3 regions of the Polaromonas sp. P4_H1 genome follow, and region 1 is predicted to be linked to each of the others. Evidence: predicted binding sites of a transcription regulator. Region 1 holds the regulator's gene; each other region holds the start of a gene.
The links. Region 1 encodes LexA, which represses DNA repair genes until DNA is damaged. Its sites were predicted from a motif close to ACTGTATNNNNATACAGT; they were not measured.
Positions count from the first base shown of each region.

Region 2: the regulator LexA is predicted to act here: its motif matches at 8,481-8,498, upstream of AC1DS5_RS11815 (DNA topoisomerase IV subunit B).
Region 3: the regulator LexA is predicted to act here: its motif matches at 2,498-2,515, upstream of recA (recombinase RecA).

Region 1 is NZ_JBFUKG010000003.1:107,940-117,629, forward strand. Features, by position in the region: gene AC1DS5_RS05925 (superoxide dismutase) at 1-262, opposite strand, end outside; gene xseA (exodeoxyribonuclease VII large subunit) at 309-1,619, opposite strand; gene AC1DS5_RS05935 (MotA/TolQ/ExbB proton channel family protein) at 1,959-2,597, shown strand; gene AC1DS5_RS05940 (ExbD/TolR family protein) at 2,659-3,087, shown strand; gene lpxK (tetraacyldisaccharide 4'-kinase) at 3,098-4,168, shown strand; gene AC1DS5_RS05950 (Trm112 family protein) at 4,149-4,331, shown strand; gene kdsB (3-deoxy-manno-octulosonate cytidylyltransferase) at 4,354-5,133, shown strand; gene adk (adenylate kinase) at 5,327-5,983, shown strand; gene AC1DS5_RS05965 (asparaginase) at 6,035-6,985, opposite strand; gene lexA (transcriptional repressor LexA) at 7,145-7,849, shown strand; gene AC1DS5_RS05975 (hypothetical protein) at 7,999-8,367, shown strand; gene AC1DS5_RS05980 (D-2-hydroxyacid dehydrogenase family protein) at 8,559-9,566, shown strand.
Region 2 is NZ_JBFUKG010000008.1:28,215-37,904, reverse strand. Features, by position in the region: gene AC1DS5_RS11865 (FKBP-type peptidyl-prolyl cis-trans isomerase) at 1-89, opposite strand, end outside; gene AC1DS5_RS11860 (JmjC domain-containing protein) at 104-1,330, shown strand; gene AC1DS5_RS11855 (hypothetical protein) at 1,364-1,876, shown strand; gene AC1DS5_RS11850 (hypothetical protein) at 2,128-2,547, shown strand; gene AC1DS5_RS11845 (MBL fold metallo-hydrolase) at 2,457-3,230, opposite strand; gene bamC (outer membrane protein assembly factor BamC) at 3,269-4,366, opposite strand; gene dapA (4-hydroxy-tetrahydrodipicolinate synthase) at 4,438-5,322, opposite strand; gene AC1DS5_RS11830 (class I SAM-dependent methyltransferase) at 5,422-6,045, opposite strand; gene AC1DS5_RS11825 (SDR family oxidoreductase) at 6,106-6,918, opposite strand; gene AC1DS5_RS11820 (MFS transporter) at 7,127-8,386, opposite strand; gene AC1DS5_RS11815 (DNA topoisomerase IV subunit B) at 8,545-9,690, shown strand, end outside.
Region 3 is NZ_JBFUKG010000001.1:322,763-332,452, reverse strand. Features, by position in the region: gene AC1DS5_RS01470 (sensor histidine kinase) at 1-781, opposite strand, end outside; gene AC1DS5_RS01465 (response regulator) at 987-1,658, opposite strand; gene AC1DS5_RS01460 (MarR family winged helix-turn-helix transcriptional regulator) at 1,887-2,393, opposite strand; gene recA (recombinase RecA) at 2,580-3,707, shown strand; gene recX (recombination regulator RecX) at 3,834-4,307, shown strand; gene AC1DS5_RS01445 (sensor histidine kinase) at 4,348-5,724, opposite strand; gene AC1DS5_RS01440 (response regulator) at 5,708-6,388, opposite strand; gene AC1DS5_RS01435 (ABC transporter substrate-binding protein) at 6,490-7,542, shown strand; gene AC1DS5_RS01430 (universal stress protein) at 7,505-8,014, opposite strand; partial or broken gene AC1DS5_RS01425 (TerC family protein) at 8,033-8,722, opposite strand; gene AC1DS5_RS01420 (tripartite tricarboxylate transporter permease) at 8,741-9,690, opposite strand, start outside.

The sequences.
Region 1 (9,690 bases):
CGCCGCCGCCCGCGGGCTTCATGCAGTTCCAGAAAAAGGTGTGGTTCCAGATTTGAGCCGCGTTGTTGTACACGCCGCCGCTGGATTTTTTGATGATCTCTTCCAGCGTCATCGATTCAAACTCAGTGCCTTTTTGCAGGTTGTTGAGGTTCACCACATAAGCGTTGTGGTGCTTGCCGTGGTGATACTCAAAAGCCTCCTGGCTGTAATACGGGGCAAGTGCGTCAAGCGCGTAGGGGAGCGGGGGGAGCTTATGTTCCATGATTTTCCTCGTGGTGGTTAAAAACTTGTCCGGGTCATTGTAAAAACTAAATAAGTCGAGGTGCAGATACGGTCAAATCGACCTCGCCATCCGCAAGGGTAGCGCGAAGAGGCTGCCCCGCATACGTTGCCTTTGCGCGAGTGACAGGGTGACCCTGCATGTCCGCCAGCCAGGCATAGCCGCGCTGCAGCACCAGTTTCGGATCCAGCAATTCGAGTCGCAATTGTGCACGCTCAATCCGTTCCCGGCTGCGTTGCAAACTTGCCCCGATTTCCCTGGGTAGCTCCGTGTCCAACGCCTGGACCTGTAGCGTTTCGCGCATCAGGGCGGACCGCATGGCGTGCCGCAGGTTTTGCGCGAGCCCGGCCAGAAGAGCCTGCTGGCGGGTCACCAGATGAGAGGGCCGGCTGACACGGGCCGCAGCCCAGTCCAGACGCTGGGCATGCGACTGCATGTGCCGATCCACCCCGCGTTGCAAACGCTTCAGTACAAGGCCCAGGGTGTCGAGCCAGACAGTTTGCGGCTGCGCGCACAACTCCGCAGCCGCAGTCGGGGTGGGAGCCCTGACATCGGCACAAAAATCGGCGATGGTGAAGTCCGTCTCGTGCCCCACACCGCTGATCACCGGCACCGGCGAGCTCACTATCGTGCGTGCGAGTTGTTCGTCGTTAAAGGCCCACAAATCTTCCATGGCCCCGCCTCCGCGAACCAGCAGCAGCACATCCACCTCGTCACGCCGGTAGGCCTTGAGCAGCGCTTCGCGCAACTCCCCTGCGGCCTGCCCGCCCTGCACACTGGCCGGATAGATCACCACCGGTATGTGGGGGGCGCGGCGCTGCAAAGCGCTCACCACATCATGCAGGGCCGCGGCGCCCAGAGAGGTGACTACCCCAATGGCGCGGGGCAGCAGCGGCAACGCCCGCTTGCGGCCCGCGTCAAAAAGGCCCTCTGTTTCGAGTTTTTCCTTGAGCGCCAGGAACTGCTCAAACAGGTTGCCCTGCCCCGCCTGCCGCATGGATTCGACGACCAGTTGCAACTCGCCCCGCGGCTCATATACACCGAGTCGGCCCCGTAGCTCGACCAGTTGGCCGTCGCGCGGCGAAAAGTCCAGCAAGCTGGCGGCGCGGCGAAACATGGCGCAGCGAACCTGCCCCTGTTCGTCCTTCAGGGAAAAATAGCAGTGCCCGCTGGCCGCGCGCGAAAAGCCGCTGATTTCGCCTTGCACGGCCACCGGATTGAAGCGGGCCTCCAGACTGTCCGCAATGGCCCGCAACAACGAGCCCACCGGCCACACCCGCATGCCGGGCTCGCGCCCGGTGACGGGCGGTTTTTCAGGACGGGGCGACACCTCAAACATGGCCAAACCCCTTGAAAATGCGGGGGCAATACTCCACAGCGCACGGCCTGGCGCGGAGAAAAGCGGCAACTGCACTCGGACATCGCGATGAATTCGTGTAACTCATTGATTTTGAATAACTTAATTCTGCTCAAATTTTCATCGTTTTGTCACAAGCACGATTTGGCGCGGCTCGCGAACCCCATGGCGCCCACTTGCTCACAAAGTTATCCACATGTTCTGTGAGTTAAGTCTTACAGGAACACCATTTTTGAAACAGGCCCGCAGACCGCACGTAAAACCTGCGGCCTGATTTTGGTAGGCCATAATCCAGACAAATTACTTGCTTGGAGATGTGCATTGTTTTCGATCATACAAGCCGCAGGCTGGCCGATCTGGCCCTTGGTTGCCTGCTCCGTCTTGGCACTTGCGCTGGTCATTGAGCGTTTTACCAGCCTTAAAACCCCCAAAGTGGCACCGCCCAGACTGCTTGACGAAGCCATCACAGTCTCCCGTTCCGCCATTCCCGCACCCGATGTGGTGTCGCAGCTGGAACAAAACTCGGTTCTTGGCGAAGTGTTGGCCAGCGGGTTTCGTGCCTTGAATGCCAATCCACGGATCAGCGAGGACGATTTGCGCTCCATCCTGGAGGGAGCCGGTCGCCAGGCAGCCCACAAGCTGGAGCGGTACCTGGCCGCCCTGGCCACCATTGCCTCTGCGGCGCCCTTGCTGGGGCTGCTGGGCACCGTCATCGGCATGATCGAGATTTTCGGCGCCCAGGCCAGCGCCGGCAGCGTCAGCAGTTCTGGCGGGGCCAACCCGGTACAGATGGCGCAAGGCATCTCCATCGCCCTTTACAACACCGCATTTGGGTTGATGGTGGCCATACCGTCCCTGATTTTCTGGCGCTATTTCCGGGCCCAGGTTGACGGCTACCTGCTCACCATGGAACTGGCTGCAGAGCGCTTCGTACGCCACCTCAATACGCTGCGGAAATAGCCATGACCACCCTGCTTTTCACTTCGGGCAAGGCGCGGAGCCTCGCCGGCGGCAGCGGCTCATGAACTTCCGCCCCCATCCGCATGATGAACCGGAGATCAACCTGATCCCCTTTATCGATGTGTTGCTTGTTGTACTCATCTTCCTGATGTTGTCCACAACCTACAGCAAGTTCACCGAGCTGCAGGTAAAACTGCCAGTGGCCGACGCTGAGCAGCAGCGTGACTACCCCAAAGAGGTCATCGTCGCGGTCAGCAGCGATGGCCGCTACATGGTCAACAAGACTTTGGTGGAAGGCCGCGGGATCGGGGTGCTCGGTGCGGCACTGCTCGAAGCGGCAAAAGCCGGCAAAGAGAGCATCATCATCATCAGCGCCGATGCCAGCGCCACACACCAGGCGGTGATCACGGTCATGGAAGCGGCCCGCCGCCAGGGATTGACGCAGATCACCTTCGCCACCCAAAGCAGCGCCATGGCCGGCGCGAAATAGCTTTCGGGGCTTGCGGCCGGCTCTCCCTTCACAAAATGGCGAGAAACGCGTGAGAAACCTGTTGGTGAGGGCCTGGCTCACACGAGGCTGGCTGGCCTGCCTGCTCTGGCCACTGGCGCAGCTCCACGGCCTGGTCGTGCGCCTGCGCCGGACCTTGTATCGCAGCGGCATGCTCGAATCCCGTCGCTTTGCGGTTCCGGTGATCGTGGTCGGCAATGTCGTGGCCGGTGGCGCGGGCAAAACGCCGCTGGTGCTGGCCCTGGTGCGGCATTTGCAGGCGCAGGGCCTGCATGTCGGCGTGGTGTCACGCGGCTACGGACGGTCCGGCCATGAAAGTCTGGAAGTGGGTGCCGGGACACCTGCGGCCCAGGCGGGTGATGAACCGGCCCTTATAAAACGTGCCACAAACGCTCCTGTTTTTGTGGCAAAAAAAAGGACGGATGCCGTGCGCCTGCTGCTGGCGGCATACCCCTCCACGGCCGTCGTGGTGTGCGACGACGGCTTGCAGCACTACGCCCTTCAGCGGGATATTGAAATTGCCGTGTTTGATGACCGGGGTGTCGGCAACGGCTGGCTGCTGCCGGCCGGCCCACTGCGCGAACCGTGGCCAGAGCGCCAGCAGCAAGGCCTGGACCTGGTGCTGCACACCGGCCTGAAGCCGGCCTTTGAAGGATTCACCTCCAGCCGGCAACTGGCTGACCATGCCATTGCTGCCGATGGCAGCCAGATCGCCCTGGCCGCGCTGCAGGGCCGGCCTCTTGTGGCACTGGCCGGCATTGCCAATCCCGAAGCCTTCTTTGCCATGCTCAGGGCACGCGGCCTGGTACTGGAGCAAACCCTGTCATTGCCCGATCATCACGACTTTGGCGCCGACGATCTCGCGGCTTGTGCAGGCAAGACAGTCCTGTGCACCGAGAAGGATGCGGTCAAACTGTTTGGCAAGCCGGGCCTGGCGCCATTGCACCTTTTGGCCATTCCGCTGGTGTTTTCGCCCGAACCGGGCTTTTTTGGGGCGCTTGATGCACTGTTGGCGCCCCTGCTTTCTCAATTACCATCAAGCCATGGATACCAAACTGCTTGAACTGCTGGTCTGCCCCGTGACAAAGGGTCCCCTGGTCTACGACCGGGAAAAACAGGAACTCATCTCCCGCAGCGCGCGGCTGGCCTACCCGGTGCGTGACGGACTGCCCGTGCTGCTGGAAAACGAAGCCCGAACCCTGACCGACGAGGAGCTGGGACTGTGATGGTTGCCGGTTTCCTGCCCACATGAGCATGAGCATGAGTTTCACCGTCCTCATTCCAGCTCGCCTGGCCTCTACGCGCCTGCCCAACAAACCCTTGGCCGACATCGGCGGGACACCGATGGTGGTGCGGGTGGCGCAGCGTGCCATGCAAAGCACCGCCGCCAGCACGGTGGTCGCCACCGACAGCGCCGACATCATCGAAAAATGCAAGGCGTTCGGCATTGCCGCGGTCCTGACGCGTGCCGACCACCCCAGCGGCAGCGACCGGCTGGCGGAAGCCTGCACCGCGCTCGGCCTGGCTGACGATGACATCGTCGTGAACGTGCAGGGTGACGAGCCCCTGATCGACCCGGCCCTCATCGACGCCGTGGCACACCTGCTCAATGAACGGCCTGACTGCGCCATGAGCACGGCAGCGCATTCGATTGACCAGATGGCTGACCTGCTCAATCCCAATATCGTCAAGGTGGTGCTGGATGCGCGCCAGACCGCGCTGTACTTCAGCCGCTCGCCGATTCCTGCGGCACGCGACTTCGCCGGCACCGCCTGGTGGGAAGATGGCGAAAAGGGCAGCAAGCTGCCCAAACCGCTGCGCCACGTCGGCATCTATGGCTACCGCGTGGGCTTTCTGCGGCAGTTCCCTACCCTGCCCCAGGCGCCGCTGGAGCAACTGGAGTCACTGGAACAATTGCGCGCCCTCTGGCATGGGTACCGGATTGCCGTGCACATTACCGATAAGGCACCGGGCCTGGGTGTGGATACGCCGGAAGATCTGGCCAGGGCACGCGAGCTCTTTTCATAGCGGCCAGCCAGCTCACCCCGGCGTCTGTGTAAGCTGCCGTCAGGGGTGTACATGCTATCCTTGTACAAAAAGCAGGGGTGAGGTTTGCATGACGTGCTGGCAGCCCTCAACACCTGTCAAGCAGCCCATGGAGATACCGGCGCGCCGAACTCCCGGGTTGACTTCCTGAATTCATAAAAATCCGAGGACATCCATGAGACTGATTTTGTTGGGCGCGCCTGGCGCGGGCAAGGGGACGCAAGCGACCTTCATCTGCCAAAAGTACGGCATCCCCCAGATTTCCACCGGTGACATGCTGCGTGCAGCCGTCAAGGCAGGAACCCCGCTAGGCATAGAAGCCAAAAAAGTCATGGACGCCGGCGCGCTCGTGAGCGATGACCTGATCATCAACCTGGTGAAGGAACGCATTGCCCAGCCCGACTGCGCCAATGGCTTCCTGTTTGACGGTTTTCCCCGCACCATTCCACAAGCCGACGCCATGAAAGCTGCCGGCGTGAAGATTGACTATGTGCTTGAAATCGATGTGCCTTTTGAAGCCATCATCGAGCGCATGAGCGGGCGCCGCTCGCACACGGCCTCGGGCCGCACCTACCACGTGAAATACAACCCGCCCAAAGTCGAAGGCAAGGATGATGTCACCGGTGAGCCGCTGATCCAGCGCGAAGACGACAAGGAAGAGACCGTGCGCAAGCGGCTGGAGGTTTACAGCGCGCAAACCCGTCCACTGGTGGAGTACTACTCAAGCTGGGCGAAAACTTCGCCCCACGCCGCCCCCAAATACCGCGCCATCAGCGGCATGGGCGGGGTCGATGAAATCACGGAAAGAGCCTTCAAGGCCCTGTCGAGCTGAGGCGGCCCAAAGCCTCATCGGGCCGTTCTCCTGAACGGCATGCACCGGGCCTCAGCTCAGCAGGCGGAGCATCAGGTCCACCCGCGCCTTCACCGGGCTGAGCCCCTTTGAATCGGGAATGAGATCCCCCGGCTTGGGCAGCACCTGGCCGTCGGGGCAGCGCGTGGCGCGAACCACCGTGATGCCGCTGGCCTGTGCCTGGAGCAAAGCAGCTTCCAGCGCATGATGGATGGTGCCGTTGCCCGTTGTGGCGACAACCAGGCCCCGCACTCCCCGCGACATCAGGGCTTCCACCACTGCGCCACTGGCACCGGCATGGCTCATGACGATCTCAACATGCGGCCAGTCAGCCCCGCTGCCCAGGGCCGCTATTATTTTCAGGGTGTCCGGCGCCCGGTTTTCGTCAGCTTCAGGCCAACTCCTCAATAACCTCAGGCGCCCTTCTTCGACATAGCCCAGCGGGCCCGCATCGCCCGAACTGAAGGCGTCCAGCCGGTAGGGATGCACCTTCTGCACGTCCCGCGCTGTATGGATGGTGCCAGCGCATACGGCCACCACGCCCCTGGCGCCGGCGTGGCGGGCCACGGCCACGGCATCCAGCATGTTCTGCGGGCCGTCCGGTACCAGGGCCGTGGCCGGACGCATGGCGCAAGTCAGCACCACCGGCTTGGCGGGGCTGCACACCGCCTGTAAAAAATACGCGGTTTCTTCCAGCGTGTCGGTGCCGTGGACAATGACGATCCCCTCGACATCAGGCTGCGCCAGAAAGTGGTTGACGCGCCCGGCCAGCTTCGCCCACACGGCAAAGCTCATGTCCTTGCTATCGAGCTGCGCAACCTGCTCGGTGACCACAGGGCCGGCTTCGGCCAGCCCGGGAATCGCCGCCACCAGCCGATCAATACCAACCTCTGCGGCGGTGTAGCCGATGTTGTCCGAGGCGGTCGCGGCCCGGCCGGCAATCGTGCCGCCGGTACCCAAAATCACAATGGTTTGACGATTCATAAGAAGGATAAGAAGGGGACTTGCGTTCTTTGAAAAACTGGATGAAAATACAGGTACTGGATATTAAAACAGGTAAATACAAGGCAAGGTACGCGGTCATCCCTCAGCGGGCCGGTGCATCCAACCCAATCCAGGCTGACGAATCAAGGAGTCCCGGTCATGAGCATCCTGAACGAATTTCCGCATTTATCCTCCGAAGGTCCCAAGCTCACAGCTCGGCAGCAGCAAATCCTGGAATTGATCCAGAGTGCCATCGCCCGCACCGGCGCTCCGCCAACCCGCGCCGAAATCGCCAACGAATTGGGCTTCAAATCCGCCAACGCCGCTGAAGAGCACCTGCAAGCCCTGGCCCGCAAAGGCGTGATTGAACTGGTCAGCGGCACTTCGCGCGGCATACGCCTGCGCAGCGACACCTTGCGCTCCATCCATGAGTCCAGAGTCAAACAGTTTTCCCTGCCGTTGCAAAGCCTGGCCCAACTCGCCCTGCCTCTGGTGGGGCGGGTTGCTGCTGGCAGCCCGATTCTCGCGCAGGAACACATCGAGCAGACCTATTATTTTGAAAGCAGCCTGTTTCAGCGACAACCTGATTACCTGCTCAAGGTGCGCGGCATGAGCATGCGGGATGCCGGCATCATGGACGGCGATCTGCTGGCCGTCAAACAGGCCAAGGAAGCCAGGAACGGCCAAATTGTCGTGGCCCGTATCGGCGACGAAGTGACGGTCAAGCGTTTTCGGCGCACCAAGCATCTGATTGAATTGTTGCCTGAGAACCCGGATTTCAAAACCATTGTGGTCGAGCCCGGCGAACCCTTCGAGCTCGAGGGCCTCGCGGTTGGTTTGATCCGCAACACCATGCTCATCTAGACAACCCTTTCTGGTCGCACGACAGGTGGCGGGCGTTTGGTCATTGATTGGCCAACACCCTGGCGTTGCGGCCCCACTGGCGATTTAGCCAGCCCGAAATCCTGCCTGTAAACATTGGGGCGCAAGCCTCTCTAATTCAGGAGTTCATCATGGGAATCGTCAGTTTTTCAAATTCACCCGTATTCTCGGTTTTGCTTGCCCCCATGCAGGCCCTGGCGGCGTGGTTTGTGCCTGCGCAGTCCGCTTCAGACCCGTTTTCCGCCCCGGCCCGCACCCGGCGCACACCCCATCAGCTGGCCGTGCCCTTCAAGCCTGGCAGCACTCCCTCCCGGCGGTGCGCGGCCGCCGCACATGCCGCGGCAGCAAAAACCTCCGCCACCAGCCGCTTGAAGGTGGTGCGCGAGTTTGACGCGGCCGTCGGCCCCGCTTGCGCTGGCCGCATGGTCATATCCGGTCGCATGTCTGACGTCTGTGCAGAACTCGAGCGCATGGCTCAACGTGAGACCGCAGTCCAGTAAAGCCGGTGCGCCTTTGACACTTTGAGCCTGCCACGGCCGTTAGCCCACGGCACCGTGGCACCGTGGCGCCGCGCACTCATCGGCCCCTGAACTGCAGGGGCATGGGGAACAGGTTTCCTTCCGATACAAGTTGACGGCTTTCAGGCGCCACGGTTCGGAGGGAAGAAAAATCTTGCAGGCACAATATCGGCATGAATATTGTGATCCTCGATGACTATCAGGATGCCGTGCGAAAACTGAACTGCGCGGCCAAACTGGATGCATACCCTGCCAAGGTCTACACCAACACGGTCAAAGGCATAGGCCAGCTGTCCGTCCGACTCAAGGATGCCGATGTAATCGTGCTGATTCGCGAACGGACGCAGCTGAACAGGCAGGTAATTGAAAAACTGCCCAAACTCAAGCTGATTGCCCAGACCGGCCGCGTTGGCAGCCATATTGATATTGCAGCCTGCACCGAGCGCGGCATTGCGGTGGCGGAAGGCATTGGGTCACCGACCGCACCTGCCGAGTTGACCTGGGCACTGGTGATGGCTGCGATGCGCCGCATTCCCCACTACGTATCACACCTGAAGCACGGCGCCTGGCAGCAAGCCGGCCTCAAGGCCGCCTCCATGCCGCCCAATTTTGGCATTGGCTCAGTTCTCAAGGGCAAGACACTGGGGGTGTGGAGCTACGGCAAGATCGGACAAATCATCGCCGGCTATGGCCGGGCGTTTGGCATGCGAGTGATCGTCTGGGGGCGGGAAGCATCGCGCGAACGGGCGCAGGCTGACGGTTTTGAAATTGCCGACAGCAAAGCCGAATTTTTTGAGCAAAGCGACGTGCTCAGTTTGCATCTGCGTCTGCATGATGAAACACGCGGCATCGTGACCCTCGAAGATTTGTCACGCATGAAATCAACTGCCTTGCTGGTCAATACCTCGCGGGCCGAGTTGATCGAGCCTGAGGCCCTGATTGCCGCGCTCAACCGCGGACGCCCCGGACTGGCGGCTGTCGATGTCTTTGAGTCCGAACCGATTTTGCAAGGCCACGCACTGCTGCGCCTGGAAAACTGTATCTGCACACCCCATATCGGCTACGTGGAGCAAGACAGTTATGAAATGTATTTCGGGGCGGCCTTTGACAATGTCGTGAACTTCATCAAGGGAACGCCGACAAACATCGTCAACCCCGGTGCCCTGCAAGTGCGCCGCTGATTTGCCCTGATGCCGGGTACTGCCAGCACTGGGCCAACGCTGGCACGGGAGGCCGGATTCAATGGCCTCCAGCCTCAGCCGGAATCCGCTTTTTTTCTGTTGCCCGGGTTTCTCCCTCAAGATA
Region 2 (9,690 bases), on a different contig from region 1:
ACCGGCTCGTCCAGTTCATCGAGCATATCGCCCAGGGTGTCTTTCAGCGTCCATGTCAGGGCTACGACGCATTGCGGGGTGATTTTCATCCGACAATTGTCCCATGGATGTAAATCAAGCCCTAGACCTTCTCGCCGGTTTGAGTCCGGCCCGATTCATGCGCCAGTACTGGCAAAAAAAGCCGCTTCTTGTGCGTCAGGCCATTCCCGGATTTCAGCCTTTGCTCAGTCGCGCAGACCTGTTTACGCTGGCCGGGCAGGAGCATGTCGAATCCCGCCTGATTGCCCGCCAGACCCAGGGGTGGCGCATGAAGCAGGGGCCGTTTGCGAGGCGAAGCCTGCCGCCATTGAGCCGGGATGCCTGGACGCTTCTGGTGCAGGGGGTGGACCTGCATGATGCGCGCGCGCATGCGCTGTTGCAGAAGTTTCGTTTTGTGCCGGATGCGCGGCTGGATGACCTGATGATCTCGTTTGCAACGCCGGGTGGGGGCGTGGGGCCGCACTTTGACAGTTACGATGTTTTTTTGCTCCAGGCCAGCGGGCGCCGGCGCTGGAAAATTGGACAGCAAAAAGATCTGACCTTGCAGCAAGGGGTGCCGTTGAAAATACTGCAGAACTTTGAACCTGATGAGGAGTTTGTCCTTGAGGCGGGCGACATGCTCTACCTGCCGCCATGCTATGCACATGATGGTATTGCCGAAGCCGCGGCAGGCGGAGATGGCGAGGCTGCAGACTGCATGACCTATTCCATCGGTTTTCGGGCACCGGCGCGGAACGAGCTGGCTGCGGAGCTGCTGCATCGCCTGGCGGAGTTCAGCGAAGACGAGTCCGAGCCGTCCTCCGGCGAGGGGCGTCGGCGTGCCGGTCCTTCACCGAAAATTTATCGCGACCCGCGCCAGGCCGCAACCGCGACGCCTGCGGCGCTGCCTGAGGGGCTTGCGAAATTCGCCGGGCAAGCGGTCCTCGAGGCGCTCAAGGATCCGCTCGCCCTGGCTTGCGCACTGGGGGAGTACATGACCGAACCCAAACCTTCAGTCTGGTTTGAGGCTCCCCTGCAGGCTTGGGAGCAGGACGCTGTCAAAGCGGGCAAAGCCGGCATTTGCCTTGATGCGCGCAGCCGGATGATGTATGACAGCGACCATGTGTTCATCAATGGAGAAAGCTACCGTGCCAAAGGCACCGATGCCGCCCTCATGCGCCGGCTGGCCGACCAGCGCGGTCTGTCGGCCAGTGAGTTGCGCAAGGCCAGCAAGCCTGCTCTTGCGTTGCTGGGGGACTGGCATGAGGCCGGTTGGCTGCGGCAGGAACTGCCGATGGGAGGCGGCGCCTGAAGGGCGTCTCATCAATTCGAAGGAGGAAGTCTCATGGATTCTCAAACAACACCCACCGAGCCACCCGTGTTGCTGGAGGGGCGCTTCAGTGGCCGCGCCGAGTTCACCAGCCTGGTTCGGCAGGCCTTTGCAGCGGCCGCTGCGGAGGGCTGGCGTGAAATCATCGTGTGCGACCCCAGCTTTGAAGACTGGCCTCTGGGTGAGCGCGTGGTGGTTCAGGCGCTGAATGACTGGTCCAGAGCGGGCCGCAGGTTCACGATGCTTGCTAAAAATTACGATGAGGTGCTCCGGCGTCATGCGCGTTTTGCGGCGTGGCGACGGACCTGGGCGCACATTGTGGACTGCCGTGGAAGTGCTTCCACGCCGGCTGATGACATGCCCAGTGCGCTATGGGCACCCAGTTGGGTGTTTGAAAGGGTGGAGTTGGCGCGCTGCACAGGGACAGCAGGCTCTGAAGTGGTCAGACGGGTTGCGCTGAGGGAACGCCTGAATGAGCGGTTGCTAAAAAGTTCGCCAGCCTTTCCGGCGACCACGCTGGGACTGTAGGTGTGTGCGGGTGTGTGTGGTTTTTACGGTTTTCGGCTTGATTCCGTAGGGCGTTTTGCCGCCTAAGGGTTTTCAGGCTTGCAATAACCGGCATATAATTTATAGCTGGGTAGAAAGAGCTCGAGTCCTTTCCCCAGTCAAACATGACCTGAATTTTTGATTCAGGTTGCCTTTGACAGTTTCCGGAAATTGTTTTCTAAATTCATCAAGGATCGTAAAAATGAACAAGTCACTCGTTTTGGCAGCTATTGTTGCCGCTGTTGCTCTGGCTGCTTGCGGCAAAAAAGAAGAAGCTGCAGCACCTGCGCCTGCACCAGTTGCCGCACCTGCGCCTGCACCTGCTGCTGCTCCCGCTGCTGATGCCGCTGCTGGTGCCGCTTCGGCTGCCGCTGGCGCCGCTACGGCTGCTGCTGGTGCCGCTTCGGCTGCCGCTGGCGCCGCAGACGCAGCGAAGAAGTAATTCTCTTCAGCGAGTCGAAAAAAGCCGCCGCAAGGCGGCTTTTTTTATGGTTCATACAGTTCATGATTTCCCGGCAGCTTGCCCAGACCCCGGGAATGATTGCTTCGTCATGTTGCGTTGTCAGATCTGCAGCCAGCAGCTCCCGTCATCGGGTTTCGCAACGATGATGTCGTCTGGCGCGCAGGACAAAGCCTGCGCCATGACGTCTTGAACCAGGGCGGGCCGGTTGTTTTGCGCGCTCAGATGGGCTGCCACCAGATGCTTGAGGCCCTGGTGGCGCACCGCGCGGGCGATATCTGCCGCTGCGGTGTTGGCCAGGTGGCCGTACTGGCCGCCGACCCGCCGCTTCAGAAATGCGGGATAGGCTGATTGAGCCAGCATCTCGGTGTCGTGGTTGCACTCCAGCAGCAGCGCATCGCAGGCCTTCAGGTGCCCCAAGACGTGTGCCGTCGCATGGCCCAGGTCCGTCAAAATCCCCAGCTTCGCCGAGCCATCCGTGCAGGTGAGCTGCAGGGGCTCCCTGGCGTCGTGCGGCACGGTAAAAGGCGTGAGCTGCAGTCCCCCGAGGTCAATGGCTTCACCATCTCGTGCCGTGCGGAGCAGGCCATCAAAATCCGGCGAGCCGGTAGCGGCATGGGTGCCATGGCTCATCCAGACCGGGATGCGGTAGCGCAGGGACAGTGAGCGCGCGCAACCAATGTGGTCGCCATGTTCATGGGTAATGAAGACCGCGTTGATGTCTTCCGGTCGAAGCCCGGCCTGGCCAAGCCGGTACACGAGGTGCTTGAGCCCCAGCCCGCAATCAATGAGCACCCGAAACGGCAGCAGGCCCAGGGCTTCAACCAGTGTGGCGTTGCCCGAACTGCCGCTGCCCAGGCTTTTGAATCTCAGCACCGGTGCAGCGGGCAGTGATGGGGCTGCAAACCGCGGCCTTATTTCAGGTCGTCGGCAATCACCTGAACAATGCGTTGCGCATTGGCTGACGATTCAGGCGCGCCCTGGGCATTGAGTACCGATACCGTGGTGCTTTCGCCCTGGCTCTTGACCGCAATGCGGTACTTCAGTGGCGCTGGCGCAGCCGGAGAGCCACTGAACAGCTTGCTGAAGAAGCCGGGTTCGCTCTTGTTGGCGACGGGTTCGATATAGCGTACAAAATAGACGCCCTGGCTGCGGTCGCGGTCTTCCACGGTGAAGCCGGTGCGGTCCAGTGCCAGGCCCACGCGACGCCAGGCGCGCTCGAAACCTTCGTCGATCTGCACGACTGGAAGATTGTTCACGACGGTGGAGCGGGATGTCTGTTTCGTGGCGCCTGCTGCAACGAGGGCCCTGGACTGTTCCTGCGCCACGCCCAGCTTCACCATCAGGCGGCGCAGAAACTCGGCTTCGAGTTCGGGATCGGCAGGGCGCGGTTGCCAGACCGTGCTGTCGCCTGTCACGGCATTGCCGCTCTTGGCGCCGGTGATCACCTCCACCATGCCGCGATGGCTGATGAAAATCTCGGTGCCGCCGTCTGGCCGGCGTTCCAGCCGGGTGCGGAACTTGTCGCGTTCGCCGGTGGAATAGGCGCCATCGAGAATTTTGCCCAGTGCGCTGCGAATGAAGTCCTGAGGCAGCTTCGCGCGATTTTCGGCAAAGTCCGTTTCCATGATGCCCAGATTTTCCTGGTCTTGAGCCAGCAAAAAGCCGCTTTCCAGCCAGAAGTCACGCACGGGTCCCCAGAGCTTGTCGGCAGGCCGGTTGATGACCAGCCAGCGCTGGGTGCCCGCTCGCTCTACCCGGACGTCACCTACCGCAACAGCTGCCGTCGGCGCGGTCTGGGGCGCGGCCTGGCCTACCTGGTAGCTGCTGGCGGTCACGGCTGTGCCGGGCACCACATAACGGCTTTCACGGTTGAGCTGGGTCAGGTCGGGAGGAATATCCAGCGAGGGCGCTTTGGTAGCGCTCGATTTGTAATCGATGCGTTCGCCTTCCATGACATCCCTGATGGTGGAGCAGCCCGCAAGCAGGCTCACGGCAACCAGTGCGGACACGGTTAGCGCATTTTGGGTGGTTGCAAAGGCAGGGCGTTTTGGCAAGTTCTTCACTGGGGTTCCCTTAAAAATCAGATCAGGCCGCTGGCGCGCAGGGCGCCTTCCACGGCAGCTTCGTTGGATGGGTCAAGCGGCGTCATGGGTAGTCGTAGCGCTCCACCGCACAGTCCCATCCGGGCCATGGCCCATTTGACAGGAATCGGGTTGGCTTCGACAAAAAGGTTTCTGTGCAGGGGCAGCAGTTTGAACTGCAACTCCATGGCCCGTCTGGCGTCTCCCGCCACGGCAGCCACGCACAGCTCGTGCATCAGGCGTGGCGCGATGTTGGCTGTCACGCTGACGTTGCCCTGTCCGCCGCAAAGCATCAGCGCCACGGCGGTCGGATCATCACCGGAGTACACGGCAAACCCTTGGGGGACTTCCTTGATCAGCCACTGTGCGCGCTCGATGTTGCCGGTGGCCTCCTTGATGCCGACAATGCCGGGCACTTGGGCCAGGCGCAGCACGGTGGCATGCGCCATATCGGCTACGGTGCGGCCGGGCACGTTGTACAGCACGGTGGGCAGGTCGCCGACAGCCTCGGCGATCGCCTTGAAATGCCGGTACTGGCCTTCCTGGGTGGGCTTGTTGTAATAGGGGACGACTTGCAGCTGGCAGTCGGCGCCCACCTGCTTGGCGAACCTGGCGAGCTCGATCGCCTCGGCCGTGGAATTGGCGCCGCAGCCGGCCATGATGGGCACGCGTTTTTTCGCCTGCTCCACCGAGACGCGGATGATTTCGCAGTGCTCTTCGACGTTGACGGTCGGGGATTCGCCGGTGGTGCCGACCACGCCTATGCAGTCGGTCCCTTCGGCGATGTGCCAGTCCACCAGTTTGCGCAGGGTGGGGTAATCTACGCTGCCGTCATCATGCAAGGGCGTTGCCAGTGCAACGATGCTGCCAGTAATGGGTTTCATGTCTTGGTCTGTAGGTTCGCGGCCCTGGGGGTGGTCTGGAAACAATCATAAAAAGGAGATTGCCGACCCGAAGAGCCAATCCCGCATTCTACCCAGAGGCTAGACCAGTCTATAGCGTGGGGGGACTGGGGATTGGGGTTGCAGGCCCCCGGGCAAACCCGGATGGCTTTCGGGTTCGCGGATCGCGGCAATGCGCTGGACGAAGCGTGGCTGCAGTCCCTGTGGGCCTTCCTCAAAGCCGTCCTCGAAAGCCACTACCCGCAAGCCGCGGCAGATCTCCAGCAATTCACCGGGACGCAACAGAAAATCGGGACGGGAGGGTTTTCCCACCGTTTCATTGCCTTGCGTAAAAGTTTCGTAAATCAGGACACCGCCCGGCGCCAAGCCGCCAAGCAAGGTGGGCATCAGCGGGCGCCAGAGGTAGTTGGTGACCACCACCGCGTCAAATTGCCGGCCAGCAAAGGGCCAGGGGCCATTTTCAATATCTGCCACCACCGCTTCGCGGGCCTGCGCCGGAATTGCGATGGATTCAATAGCCTCCTGTGACCTGTCTACAAGGACGACGGGGTGATTTTGTTGATAAAACCAGCAGGCGTGGCGACCGCGGCCGCAAGCCACATCCAGCACCACACCGCCGTCTGCCACCAGGTGCGACCAGCGCTGTACCCAGGCCGAAGCCGGCTCTGTGCCGTGCAGGGTGCTTTGCTTTTGCAATGAGGTCATGGGGTTATTGGGTTAATTGGGTTAATGCGGTTAATAGGATTAACGGAGGTGTTAATAAAGTTAATGAGGCTTGACCTCATCCTTGAGGGCGGCCAGCGCCATCGACTCGACCCGGGCTGGCGCCACCAGTTTGAGCCAGCGGCCCAGCCTGCCTTTGGCTGTCATCACCACCTCGCGGTCCCGTCGCGCCATGCCCTGCAGAATCAGTCCTGCGCATTCTTCAACGCTCATGGCCTGATCTTCCTTCAGGCCACTGGAGCCGGCAGGGGCCCCCGCGGCATTGAAACCGCGATACCGGGTCTGCGTAGCGACCACGCCGGGATAGACGGTCGTCACGCTGACGCCGGCACCCTTCAATTCCGCGCGCAGGGCCTCGAAGAAACCCGTCATGGCAAATTTGGTGGCGCTGTAGGCGGTCCGGCCCGGCACGCCAATCAGCCCCGCGAGGCTGGAGACGGCCACGATGGCGCCGTGGCTTTGCTTTAAATGAGGCAGGGCCGCATGGGTGCACCAGACGCTGCCCCAGAAGTTGATGCGCATCAGTTGCTCGTACCAGGCCAGGTCTTCGGCTTTGACGTCTTCAAAGAGCGCCTGCGCCGACCGGCCAGCGTTATTGATCAACGCGTCGATGCGGCCAAAGCGGCTGACGGCGGCGGCGATCAGCTGCCGGCATTGGGCCTCGATCGAGACATCGGTTTTCACCACCAGCGTTTGGGCGCCGTGCGCCGCACATTGCGCGGCGACTTCCGCGAGCAAGGCTTCGTTGCGCGCAGCCAGCACCAATGCCACGCCGGTGCGGTGCGTTTGCGCGAGTTGCCGCGCCATCTCCGCGCCTATGCCATCGGACGCCCCGGTAATTACGATAGTTTTCATGGCTGCTTGTCCCCGTCGTGATTGGGCTTCAGGTCTCAATGGCCTGTACAAAACTGCGGGCAAGCCTGAAGTCGGCCTGAGGCAATCCTAGAAACAGGCCCAGACCTGATTGGCCAGCGTGAAGAGGAAATCAGGCCGCGTGTAAAGGGAAAACACGCCCAGCGATGCGAGGATCGCGAGCGCCCACCAGCTGATCTTTTTGGCCACCTTACGCTCCCTGCGGCAGGCCGGCACGCGAAATCGGGGTTTCGCGCACCGGCAGGTTTACCAGTGCTGCAAACACACCCAGCGCAATGGCGATGTACCAGACAATGTTGTAGCTGCCGGTGCGGTCATACAGGTAGCCGCCCAGCCAGACCCCCAGGAAGGAACCGATCTGGTGGCTGAAGAAAATAAAGCCGCCCAGCATGGACATATGCTGGATGCCGAAAATTTGCGCCACCACGGCGTTGGTCGGTGGAATGGTCGACAGCCACAGCAAGCCCATCACGCTGGCAAAGATATAAACGCTCATGGGGCTCAACGGGGCGGCCAGGAACACGGCGATGACGATGGCTCGCGACAGGTAAATCGTCGCCAGGATTTTTCGTTTGGCAATTCTCTGGCCCAGCGAACCGGCAACGTAGGTGCCGAACACATTGAAGAGGCCGATCAGGGCCAGCGCATAACTGGCCACCTGGGGCGACAGGCCCTTGTCTTTCAGATAGCTGGGCATGTGCACGCCAATGAATACCACCTGGAAGCCGCAGACGAAGTAGCCGGCCATCAGCAATTGAAAGCTCGGGTACTTGAAGGCTTCCCGCAGTGCCTGCCCGATGGTTTGCTCGCGTTTGGCCGGCTTGCCGCTCGCAAACCCGCTCTCATGCAGCCCCAGCGCCAGGGGCACGATCATCAAAACTGCAATGCTCAGGGCCAGCAGGGCTTCTTTCCAGCCCAGGCTGCTGATCAGGAAACCCTCGACGGGCACCATCAAAAACTGGCCAAACGAGCCTGCGGCCGCTGCCACACCCATGGCCCAGGAGCGCTTGTCCGAGGAAATATTGCGCCCGATGACGCCGTAAATCACCGCGTAGGTGGTGCCTGCCTGCGCCGCGCCAATCAGCACCCCGGCGGTCAGCGTGAACAGCAGGCCCGTGGGCGACAGCGCCATGCCAACGAGGCCCAGGGCGTACAGCAACGCACCACCCACAATCACCCGGAAGGCGCCAAAGCGGTCAGCCGCCATGCCGGCAAAGATGCCAAAAACACCCCAGGCCAGGTTCTGCACGGCAATGGCAAAAGCAAAGGTCTCGCGCGTCCAGCCCTGCGCCTGGGTGATGGGTTGAAGCCAGAGGCCGAAGCCATGGCGTATACCCATGGACAGCGTGACAATCGCCGCGCCGCAGGCCAGCACCTGAAGCATCGACAGGGTTTGGGAAGAAGAGGAAGAGGATGACGCGTCGGGAGTAGGGGCGGTGTTGGAAGCCATGGGCAGACTGTAACGAAAATGTCCACAAGGTGCTGGCGGCCGGGCGGTGCGCCGCGTGGCGGAACCGTCCGGCCCGGCGGGTTCGGTTAGCATGGCTGTATATTTGTACAGTTACTTTTGCGGCCCGGTCTACAATTGCCGCAATTTCCTCATCAGCCATGGCCGACAAACTATCTACCGCAAGCAACGAATATTCCGAAGGCTCGATCCGCGTGCTCAAGGGTCTGGAGCCCGTCAAGCAGCGGCCGGGCATGTATACGCGCACCGACAACCCGCTGCACATCATTCAGGAGGTTCTGGACAACTCGGCCGACGAGGCGCTGGCCGGGTATGGCAAAAAGATCAAGGTCACGCTGCACACCGACGGCTCGGTGAGCGTGGAGGACGACGGGCGCGGCATCCCGTTTGGCCTGCACCCGGAAGAAAAAGCACCGGTGGTCGAGCTGGTGTTCACCCGCCTGCATGCCGGTGGCAAGTTCGACAAGGGCAAGGGCGGCGCCTACAGCTTCTCGGGTGGCCTGCACGGCGTGGGGGTGAGCGTCACCAACGCCTTGTCAAAACGGCTTGAAGTGATGTCTTACCGCGAAGGCATGGTCGCCCGGCTGGTGTTTTCAGGTGGCGATGTCATTGAAAAACTGCAGTTGCGCAAGGCTGTTGAAGGCGACCGAAAATGCGGTACCTCCGTGCGCGCCTGGCCGGACGCCAAATACTTCGAGTCTGCCGCGCTGCCCATGACCGAGTTGACGCATTTGCTGCGCAGCAAGGCCGTGCTGATGCCTGGTGTGACCGTCACGCTGACCAACGAGAAGACCAAAGAAACGCAGACCTGGGCCTACAAGGGCGGCCTGCGCGACTACCTGATGCAGACCCTCACTGCCGATCCGGTGATTCCGATGTTTGAGGGCGAGGGCTTTGCCGATGCCTCGCACGACAGTTTTGCCGAGGGTGAGGGCGCCCAGTGGTGTGTGGCCTTTACCGAAGACGGTCAGCCCATGCGCGAAAGCTACGTCAACCTGATCCCGACCAGTGCCGGCGGTACGCACGAAAGCGGACTGCGCGATGGCTTGTTCACTGCCGTCAAGAGCTTTATCGATTTGCATTCGCTGCTGCCCAAGGGCGTCAAGTTGCTGCCTGAGGATGTGTTTGCCCGGGCCAGTTATGTGCTTTCCGCCAAGGTGCTGGACCCGCAGTTTCAGGGTCAGATCAAGGAACGCCTGAACTCGCGCGATGCGGTGCGGCTGGTGTCGAGCTTTGTGCGCCCCACGCTGGAGCTGTGGCTGAACCAGCATGTCGACTACGGGAGA
Region 3 (9,690 bases), on a different contig from region 1:
GCGACACTTTGAGCCGGCTCAGCAAATCGTTGATGGATGACACCAGTGGCGCGACTTCTTCAGGCACGAAGGTTTCATCGAGCGGGCTCATGTCGTCGGACTTGCGCGCGCGAATGCGTTTTTCAAGCTGTGCCAGCGGCTTGATGCCGCGCACCAGCGCCAGCCACACCAGCAGCACGGCCAGCGGCAGGGTCACGAACTGCGGCACCATCGTGCCCTTGACGATTTCCGTGGCCAGGGTTTTGCGTTTTTCCAGCGTTTCGGCCACCTGTACCAGCACGGTTTGCTGGTTTGCGGCGTTTGCCGCCTCGCGGGCGGCGCCGCCCGCTGGAGAGGCCGCCCGTCCCTGGGGCGGCGCGGTGGACGGACTGGCTCCCCCGCCCGCTGCTTCGTGTGCGGCGGTTTTCACGTCCACCTTGATCCAGGTGTAGGCCACGCGAACCTCTTCGCCCTGGATGACATCCTCGCGCAGCCGCACCTCGCCGTTGGTGGGCTTGTCCTCGTCGGGCGGCAGGGGCAGGTCGTGCTCGCCGCTGAGGTATTCGCCGTGCGTGCCCACCACCTGGTAGTAAACCAGGTCGGTGTCGTCGGCACGCAAAATTTCGCGCGCCGGTGCGGTCAGGTTGAACTGCACCTGGTTGTTCCTGACCACCACCAGCTTGGCCAGCGCCTGCACGTTGTATTCCAGCGCGCGGTCAAAAGGCTTGCCGGCAATGTTTTGCGCCACCAGCCAGGTCAGCGCCAGGCTGATCGGCCACAGCAGCAGCAGCGGCGTGAGCATCCAGTCGAGGATCTCGCCGAAAAGACTTCGGCGCTCACGCTGGAAGAGTCTTAAAGCCACAGATCAAAAAGCCTGGGAACGTTCGTCCGCCGGGCTTCCTCTTCAAGCCAACAGGGGCCGCGGAACCGGCTTTGCCGGGCCGCAGGCGCAGCGGCCCCCCCGGGGGGCAGAGAGCTACACGAAGTGAGCGAACGTGGGGGCTCCATCAGGGGATTTTTTCCAGGCAGTAGCCCAGGCCGCGCACCGTCGCAATGCGTATCGGCCCTTTTTCAATCTTCTTGCGCAGGCGGTGGATATAGACCTCGATGGCGTTGTTGCTGACTTCCTCGCCCCACTCGCACAGGCGCTCGACCAGCTGGTCCTTGCTCACCAGGCGGCCGGTGCGCTGCAGCAGCACTTCCAGCAAGCCCAGTTCGCGGGCCGACAGCTCCACCATCTGGCCGTCAATGGTGGCGACCCGCCCGGCCTGGTCATAGACCAGCGGGCCGTGCTTGATGGTGCTGCTGGCGCCGCCCATGCCGCGGCGGGTCAGGGCGCGCACGCGCGCTTCGAGTTCCTGCAGTGAAAAGGGCTTGGCCATGTAGTCGTCCGCGCCGTAGTCCAGGCCCTTGACGCGTTCTTCCACGCTGTCGGCGGCGGTGAGTATCAGCACCGGCAGCGCCGAGCCGCGCGCACGCAGCCTCTTCAGCACCTCCAGCCCATGCATGCGCGGCAGGCCCAGGTCGAGAATCAGCAAGTCAAATTCCGTGTTGGTGAGCAATGCGGCATCGGCCTCGGTGCCGCTCGCTACATGGTCCGCCGCTGCACCCGACGCGCGCAGGGTGCGCAGCAGGCCATCGGCCAGAACCTGGTCGTCTTCGGCAATCAGAATACGCATGGCTGTCTCCAGATATCAGCCCGCGGCAGGGCCTGCGGACGGTGGTTTTGGTTCTTCATCAAATTCTAGGCTTTTGCAGTCACGGGTTTGCTTACGAAATAGAGCCCCCACGCTTTTCACTGCGTGTAATGCGCTGCCCCCCGAGGGGGCGCTGCGCCTGCGGCCCCGCTGAGCCGGTTCCGCGGCCCCTGCTGGCCCAGGCGGGGAAGGGCCATCGCTGCTTACCATTCACGCCCCCGCATACGCCTCCAGCCCCAGCGCTACCACCGTCGCCACATCGGCCCCCACCGCCTGCCGGAACTCCTCTTCGGTCTGGCGCACCGCGCGCCGGAAGGCGTCCAGCCAGAGCAGGCCCGATTCGGTGAACACCACGCGGCGTGCGCGTTTGTCATGGGGATCGGGCTGGCGCGTGACCAGCCCCCAGGCCTGGCACTGGTCGACCAGATCGCCCATGGCCTGTTTGCTCATGCCGGCGCTCATCGCCAGGTCCGTCAGGCGCGAGCCGCCCACCGCCAGGTGCCGCGTGATGTGGATATGGGCGGCGCCCACCTGGTTGCGCGCCGCCAGATTGGACAGTGCCAGCGGCACGTCCGCATTGCTGGCCATCAGTGACAGCACGCGTTCGTCAAAGCGGCGCAGGGCGTGGCCGAGCAGGCGCCCCAAGTGGGTGAGGCGCCAGCCGGGTTCGACGACACCGGGTGGGCTGGTCATCGTCTGGGCATCCATGTTGGGCATCCGGGTATGGTAGCCCAAGGTAGTGCAATTGATCAGGAAAACTGACTAAAAATATGGTTTACTTATTTTTATAGCGCCCATAAAGTACTGGTCATGCATCCAGCGCTGTAATTAAAAGCAGAAACGACTGGGGACCCTGCAAAGAGTTTGAATTCTTTTAAGTTATTGATTTTCAAGGAGTTTTTTATGGAACTGACCAGCAAACTGAATCCCGCCCAAAACCCTGCACAAACCGCCGCCCTGAACACCGAAAAAGCCAAGGCCCTGCAGGCCGCACTGGCCCAGATCGAAAAGCAGTTCGGCAAAGGCACCATCATGAAGCTGGGCGCTGGCGAGGTGATCGAGGACATCCAGGTCGTTTCCACCGGCTCGCTGGGCCTGGACATTGCGCTGGGCGTCGGCGGCCTGCCGCGCGGCCGGGTGGTTGAAATCTACGGCCCGGAGTCGTCGGGCAAAACCACGCTGACCTTGCAGGTGATTGCCGAAATGCAAAAACTGGGCGGCACCTGCGCCTTCGTCGACGCCGAGCACGCGCTGGACATCCAGTACGCGCAAAAGCTGGGCGTCAACCTGCAGGAACTGCTGATCAGCCAGCCCGACACTGGCGAGCAGGCCCTGGAAATCGTTGATTCGCTGACCCGCTCAGGCGCGGTGGACCTGATCGTGGTCGACTCGGTGGCGGCGCTCACGCCCAAGGCCGAACTCGAAGGCGAAATGGGCGACTCGCTGCCCGGCCTGCAGGCCCGCCTGATGAGCCAGGCGCTGCGCAAGCTGACCGCCACCATCAAGAAGGCCAACTGCATGGTGATCTTCATCAACCAGATCCGCATGAAGATCGGTGTGATGTTCGGCTCGCCTGAAACCACGACTGGCGGCAATGCGCTGAAGTTCTACGCGTCGGTGCGTCTGGACATCCGCCGCATAGGCTCCATCAAGAAAGGCGAAGAGGTGATCGGCAACGAAACCCGCGTCAAGGTGGTCAAGAACAAGGTGGCGTCGCCCTTCAAGACGGCGGAGTTCGACATCCTGTATGGCGAGGGCATCAGCCGCCTGGGCGAGGTGCTGGACCTGGGTGTGGCCGGCCACATCGTCGAGAAAGCCGGCGCCTGGTATGCCTTCAACGGCGAAAAAATCGGCCAGGGCCGCGACAACTCGCGGGAATTCCTCAAGGAGAACCCGGACCTCGCGATCGAAATCGAAAACAAGGTGCGCGAGTCGCTGGGCGTGCCGCTGATCGCCGTGGCTGCCGCCGAGACGGGCGACAAGCCGGACAAGGCCGCCAAGGCCGAAAAACCCGCCAAAGCCGCCGCCTGATCCGGCTTTTTACAGGGCAAGTCAGGCGTGGACCTTAAGGTGACGGATGTGGAGGGCTATGAAAATAATAGCAACTGCGTGCCGCCACAAGCCTTGTACCCGTGCCCCACGCCTGCCGACCGAGCCATGACCTCCGACAAGCCAGCAGCCCCGGCGGGCTTCAAGCTCTCGCTCAAGGGCCGTGCCCTACGCTTGCTGGCGGCCCGCGAGCATTCGCGGGCCGAGCTGGAACGCAAGCTCGCACCCCACGAAGAAACGCCCGGCCAGCTGGCGCAGGTGCTCGATGACTTGCAGGCCAAAGACTTCATCAGCGAAGCGCGGGTGGTCGAGTCGGTGATCAACCGGCGCGCGGGCCGCTACGGCGCGGCGCGCATACGCCATGAGCTGCTGAACAAGGGGCTGGGCGCGGAGGTGGTGGCCGGGGCGATGGACAGCCTCAAGGCGACCGAACTGGAGCGCGCCCGCGAGGTCTGGCGCAAAAAGTTTGAAGGCCAGTCGCCCGATGCGGCTGGGCGTGCGAAGCAGATGCGCTTTTTGGCGGCGCGCGGTTTTGGCGGTGACGTGATTCGCCGCGTCGTTTCTCAATCAGAAGACGACTAGGAACTAAATGCAGATGGCGGCGCGGGCGCCGTGTTGGCGCCTACCCGGAATCAGCCTCAACGGGCCAGAGCAACTGAATGTGCAGGCCTTTGCCCTCGGGGCCTTCGCCAAGCGATATTTCGATCCGATGGCGATCGCAGATCTCCTTCGCGATCGCCAGCCCGAGGCCGGTGCCTTGCTCGCCGCTGCCGGCGCTGCGGTAGAAGCGCTCGAAGACCTTGAGGCGCTCGTCGATGGGAATGCCCGGGCCGTTGTCGATTACGCACAAGCGGGGCCGCCCATTGTGCCTATCCACCCGAACGGTGACGTGGCCGCCGGGCGGCGTGTAACTGATGGCGTTGTGCACCAGATTTGCGACGAGTTCGCGCAGCAACACAGGTTCGCCGCGCACCAGCACAAGCATGTCGCCTTCGAAACCAAGGTCGATTGATTTCGCCCGCGCCAAAACCAGCATCTCGAAGGTCTGATTGCGTGCCAGTTCGGCAAGATCTATTTCTTCGATGTCGAGTGTGCGACCGGGTTCACTCCGTGCCAGGCTCAGTAGCTGGTTCACAAGTCTCTGGGTCGATTGCGTGGACAGGTGAATGCCGCTGACCACGGTGCGCATGTGGTCAAGGTCGGTCTGTTGCAAGGCGTGATCGACCTGGGCGCGCAGCACGGTCAGTGGCGTCTTCAACTGGTGTGATGCGTTGGCGATGAATCGCACCTGGGCATCACTGAGCTGCCGCTGCCGTTCGGTATGCGCGTTGATCGCATGGATCAGGGGCGCTACTTCGCGCGGGACGCTGCGCGTGTCGATTGGCGTCAGGTCGTTCGCGCCGCGCGCGCGTACCTCGTCGCGTAGCCGTTTCAAGGGGGCCAGGCCGCGCTGCACGCCGAAGGCGATGAGCGCGGCCGCCGCTGTGATCAGCAGCAACTGCATTGCCGCCGCATCGGAGACGATGCGGCGCGTAAGCTGGCGCCGGGCGTCCATCGTTTCGGCCACCTGCACGATCAGGGATCGGGGCGCCATATCGTCCACCACCAACCAGGTCAGCGCCACCACGCGGATGTTCTGCCCCTTATAAACTGCGTCATAGAACAGCGGCTCGGTGTCTGGCTGCGTGGCCGGCGGCGGCAGGTCTTTGTAGCCGGTGATGTGGTGGCCATCGGCAAGGCCGGCGACGCGGTAGAAGATACGGTCCTGCGCGTCGGTACGCAGCATTTCCAGCGCAGCGTAGGGCAGGTCGGCCACAACCTGGCCGTTTTCCACACTCAGGCGCTCACCGATCACGAGCGCCGAACCGAGCAGCGTGCGGTCATAGGCTTCGTGAGCCTGCGCCAGGCTGCGCAGGTAGCCAATCGTTGACGCCAGCATCCACAGCCCCAGCGTCGGGATCAACAGCCAGCGCAGCAGCAGGCTACGCAGGCGCGTCATCGGCAACCTCGAGCACGTAACCGAGTCCGCGCAACGTGTGAATGGCCGCGCCGCTGCCGTCGATCCGGCGGCGCACACGGTGCACATAGAGCTCCAGCGCGTCGTTGCTGAGGACGGCGTCGCTGGTGCACAGGCGCTGGGTCAGCAGCAGCTTGTTGACCGGCCGGCCCGCGTGGACGATCAGGGCTTCCAGCAGGTCGTGCTCGCGTGGCGGCAAGTCCAGGTGCCGCGTGCCGAGCGCGAAGCGGCGCGATACCGTGTTGAATTCCAGCGCCGCCACGCGTAGCACCGCGTCGACCGAGCCGATCGAGCGCCGGTGCAGGGCGCGCAGGCGCGCTTCCAGTTCGGAAAGGTCGAACGGCTTGGGCAGGTAGTCGTCGGCACCGGCGTTCAGGCCCTGAACCCGGTCGTGGGTGTCGCCGTTGGCAGTGAGTACCAGCACTGGCACCTTGTCGCCGCGCTTGCGCAGGCGGCACAGGATTTCGAAACCACCCATGCGCGGCAACGCCAGGTCGAGCACCACGACGTCGAAGCTGCGTTCCTGCAATAGCGTATCGGCCAGCACGCCGTCGGCGCAGGATTCGACCTCGATGCCCAGCACCCCGAGCGATTGCTGCAGCGTCTGCACCAGTTGCAGGTGGTCCTCGATCAACAGGATGTGCATGGCGGGCTGGATGAATCACCGTCGACAGGGCCGGGGGTGCCCCGGGGCTCACGCAGGCGGTGCAAGCGTGCACGGTGATAATACCTCCCAGGAGACTTACGATGCCATTGAACCGCAGGGTGATCGGGGCCGGCTTGCTGGGCCTGGCGGCAAGTTCCATCGCGGCTGCGGCCGTCAGGGGCGGCGCCAGCGCGGCATCGGGCGCCCAGCGTGTGCGGGTTCTTGCGGCGACGGACCGGCACGCCATCGAGCCGCTGATCGCCGATTTCGAGCGCCGGCACGCCGGCCTGCAGGTAGACTACATCGAGCTCGGCAGCATGGCCCTGTACGAGCGCTTCCTGCGCCAGGGCGACGATGCACCCGATCGCGCCGACGTGCTGTGGAGTTCGGCCATGGATCTGCAGATCAAGCTGGTCAACGACGGCCACGCGCAGCGCTACGAAAGCCCGCACGCGCCAAACTTGCCCAAGTGGGCGGTCTGGAAGCACGAAGCCTATGGCACCACCCATGAACCGGTCGGGATGGCCGTGAACCGCCAGCTGCTGGCGGCCGGCGAAGTGCCGCGCACGCGTGCGGCCCTGGCCGCGTTGCTGCTGGCCGATACGCCGCGCTGGCGCGGCCGGGCCGCCACGTTCGACATCGCGCGGGCCGGTATCGGGTTCCTGGCCGCGGCGCAGGACGCGCTGGCCTCGCCGCGCTACTGGGAACTGGTGCGCGCCCTGGGCCAATGCCAGGCACGCCTGCATACCGGCACGCAGGGCATGCTCGAAAGCGTGGCGGCAGGCGAAGCGATGCTCGCCTACAACGTGCTGGGGAGCTATGCGCAGGCGTTCGCGCGCAGCCAGCCGGAGATCGGTGTCACCTATTTCCAGGACTACACGCTGGTGGTCTCGCGAGTGGCCTTCATCGCCCGCACCGCGCCCAATCCGCAAGGCGCCCGCCTGTGGCTCGACCACCTGCTGTCGGCGCCCGGCCAGGACCTGCTGGCTGCCGGCGGCTTGCCCGCCGTGCGGACGGGCGCCATGCAAAGCCCGCCGCAGGGCATCGCCTTCAGGCCGGTCGCGCTCGGCCCCGGCCTGCTCGCGCACCTGGACCGCAGCAAGCACGACGCGCTGCTCAAGCGCTGGCAGCGCGAGTTCGATCCTCAGCGCTGACCGACGCGGCGGTGCGGCCGAGGTCTGAAGCCCTGACGACCAGCACCGGGACCGATGAATGTTCCAGGGTACCGGTGGCCACCGATCCGATCAGGCCCGCCGTGTGCGAGCCCAGGCCGCGCGAACCCATGACGATCAGGTCGCAGCCCACGGCGGCCGCCACCCCGGCGATGGTGGCGCCGGGGTCCCCGACGCGCCGATGCTCCTGGAAGGCCAGGCCTTCGGCGCGCAGCCGGTCGCGCGCCGGCGCCAGCGCCTGCTCGCCGCGCTCGCGGTGGTAGTCTTCGAGCGTCTGCACCGCGACAAACGAGGCCACGTCGCCCGACAAGGGCCGCTGCACGTTGACCAGGTGCAGTTCGACGCCCTCGGGATCGCTTAGGTTCTGGCGCAGCACCAGCAGCTGATCGAGCGCGCGGGCCGCGCCCGGTGAGCCGTCGGTCGCCAGCAGGATGCGGCGCAGCAGCCCGGACACCCTGGGCACGACGGCAGGCGCGCTGGCGAGCCGTGTGGCGGCGGCGCGGCCGGCAATGGCCTTGCCGATCAGCATGACGCTGACGGCCCCCGTCAGCGGCGCCGCGTAGTGCAGCCACGCCGCCTGCGCGTCGATCCAGGCCTTGACCAGCGGGTCGCCGATCGCCATCTCGCCCGCGACCCAGCCCAGCAGCGCGGCGCCGATGGTGATGATGGACGGGAACCGTTCCATCAAGGTCAGCAGCAGCCGGCTGGCGAAGACCACCAGCGGGATCGAAATGGCCAGGCCGACGACCAGCAGCAGCGTGCTGCCCTTGGCCGCCGCCGCGACGGCGATCACGTTGTCCAGGCTCATCACCAGGTCGGCCAGCAGGATGGTCCGCACGGCCGCCGCCATGCTGGTGTTCGCGCCGCCGTGGCCTTCGCCTTCCTCTTCCGGCACCAGCAGCTTGACGGCGATCCAGAACAGCAGCACCGCGCCCACCAGCTTCAGGAAGGGCAGGCGCAGGAGTTCGACCGCCACGATGGTCAGCACGATGCGCATCACCACCGCCGCGCCGCTGCCCCAGGCCACGGCGCTCTTTTGCTGGGCGGGCGGCAGTCCGCGCGAGGCCAGCGCGATCACCACCGCGTTGTCGCCCGACAGCACGATATTGATGCCGATGATCTGCATCAGCGCGATCCAGAAAGCAGTTGCTCCGAAGTCCATGGTGTAGTTCCCTCCTGGTCAGACAGTTGCTGCGAGCTGCCGCCGCCTGGCCATGGCCGTCGTCACGCGGGGCAGCACCAGCACGCAGGCGATGATGATCAGCATGGCAATCGACATCGGCCGCTGCAGGAAGACCGTGAAGCTGCCCTCGCCGATGGACACCGCGTTGCGCAGCTGCGCCTCGGCCAGCGGCCCCAGGATCATCCCCACCACCACCGGCGCGGTCGGGAAGTCGTAGCGCCGCATCACGATGCCCACCAGGCCGATGCCGTACAACAGCACCAGATCGAAGGCGCTCTGGCGCATGCCGTAGGCGCCGACGGTGGCGAAGATCAGGATGCCCGCGTACAGCTGCGGCTTGGGGATCTTCAGCAGCTTGACCCACAGCTTGACCAGCGGCAGGTTCAGGATCAGCAGCATCACGTTGCCGATATACAGCGAGGCGATCAGCGCCCACACCAGCGCGGCCGATGTGGTGAACAGCTGCGGCCCCGGCTGGATGCCGTAGTTCTGGAACGCGCCCAGCAGGATGGCCGTGGTGTTGGAGGTGGGGATGCCCAGCGTCAGCAGGGGAATCAGCGCCGTAGTCACCGTGGCGTTGTTGGCGGCCTCCGGCCCGGCCACCCCCTCGATGGCGCCCTTGGTGCCGAACTCGGCGCGGTCTTCTCCCTTGGCCAGCTTCTTCTCGGTCGCATAGCTCAGGAAGGTGGGGATCTCGGTGCCGCCGGCCGGGATGCAGCCGAAGGGCGCGCCGATGGCCGTGCCGCGCAGCCAGGCCGGAATCGAACGCTTCCAGTCGCGGCCCGTCATGTAGACCTTGGTCAGCTTGTTCTGCGTGTCGACCACCCGGCCTTCGTACATGGCCGCATACAGCACCTCGGCCACCGCGAACAGGCCGACCGCCACGAGCACGATCTCGATGCCGTCCAGCAGTTCGGGCACGCCCATGGTGTAGCGGGCCTGGCCCG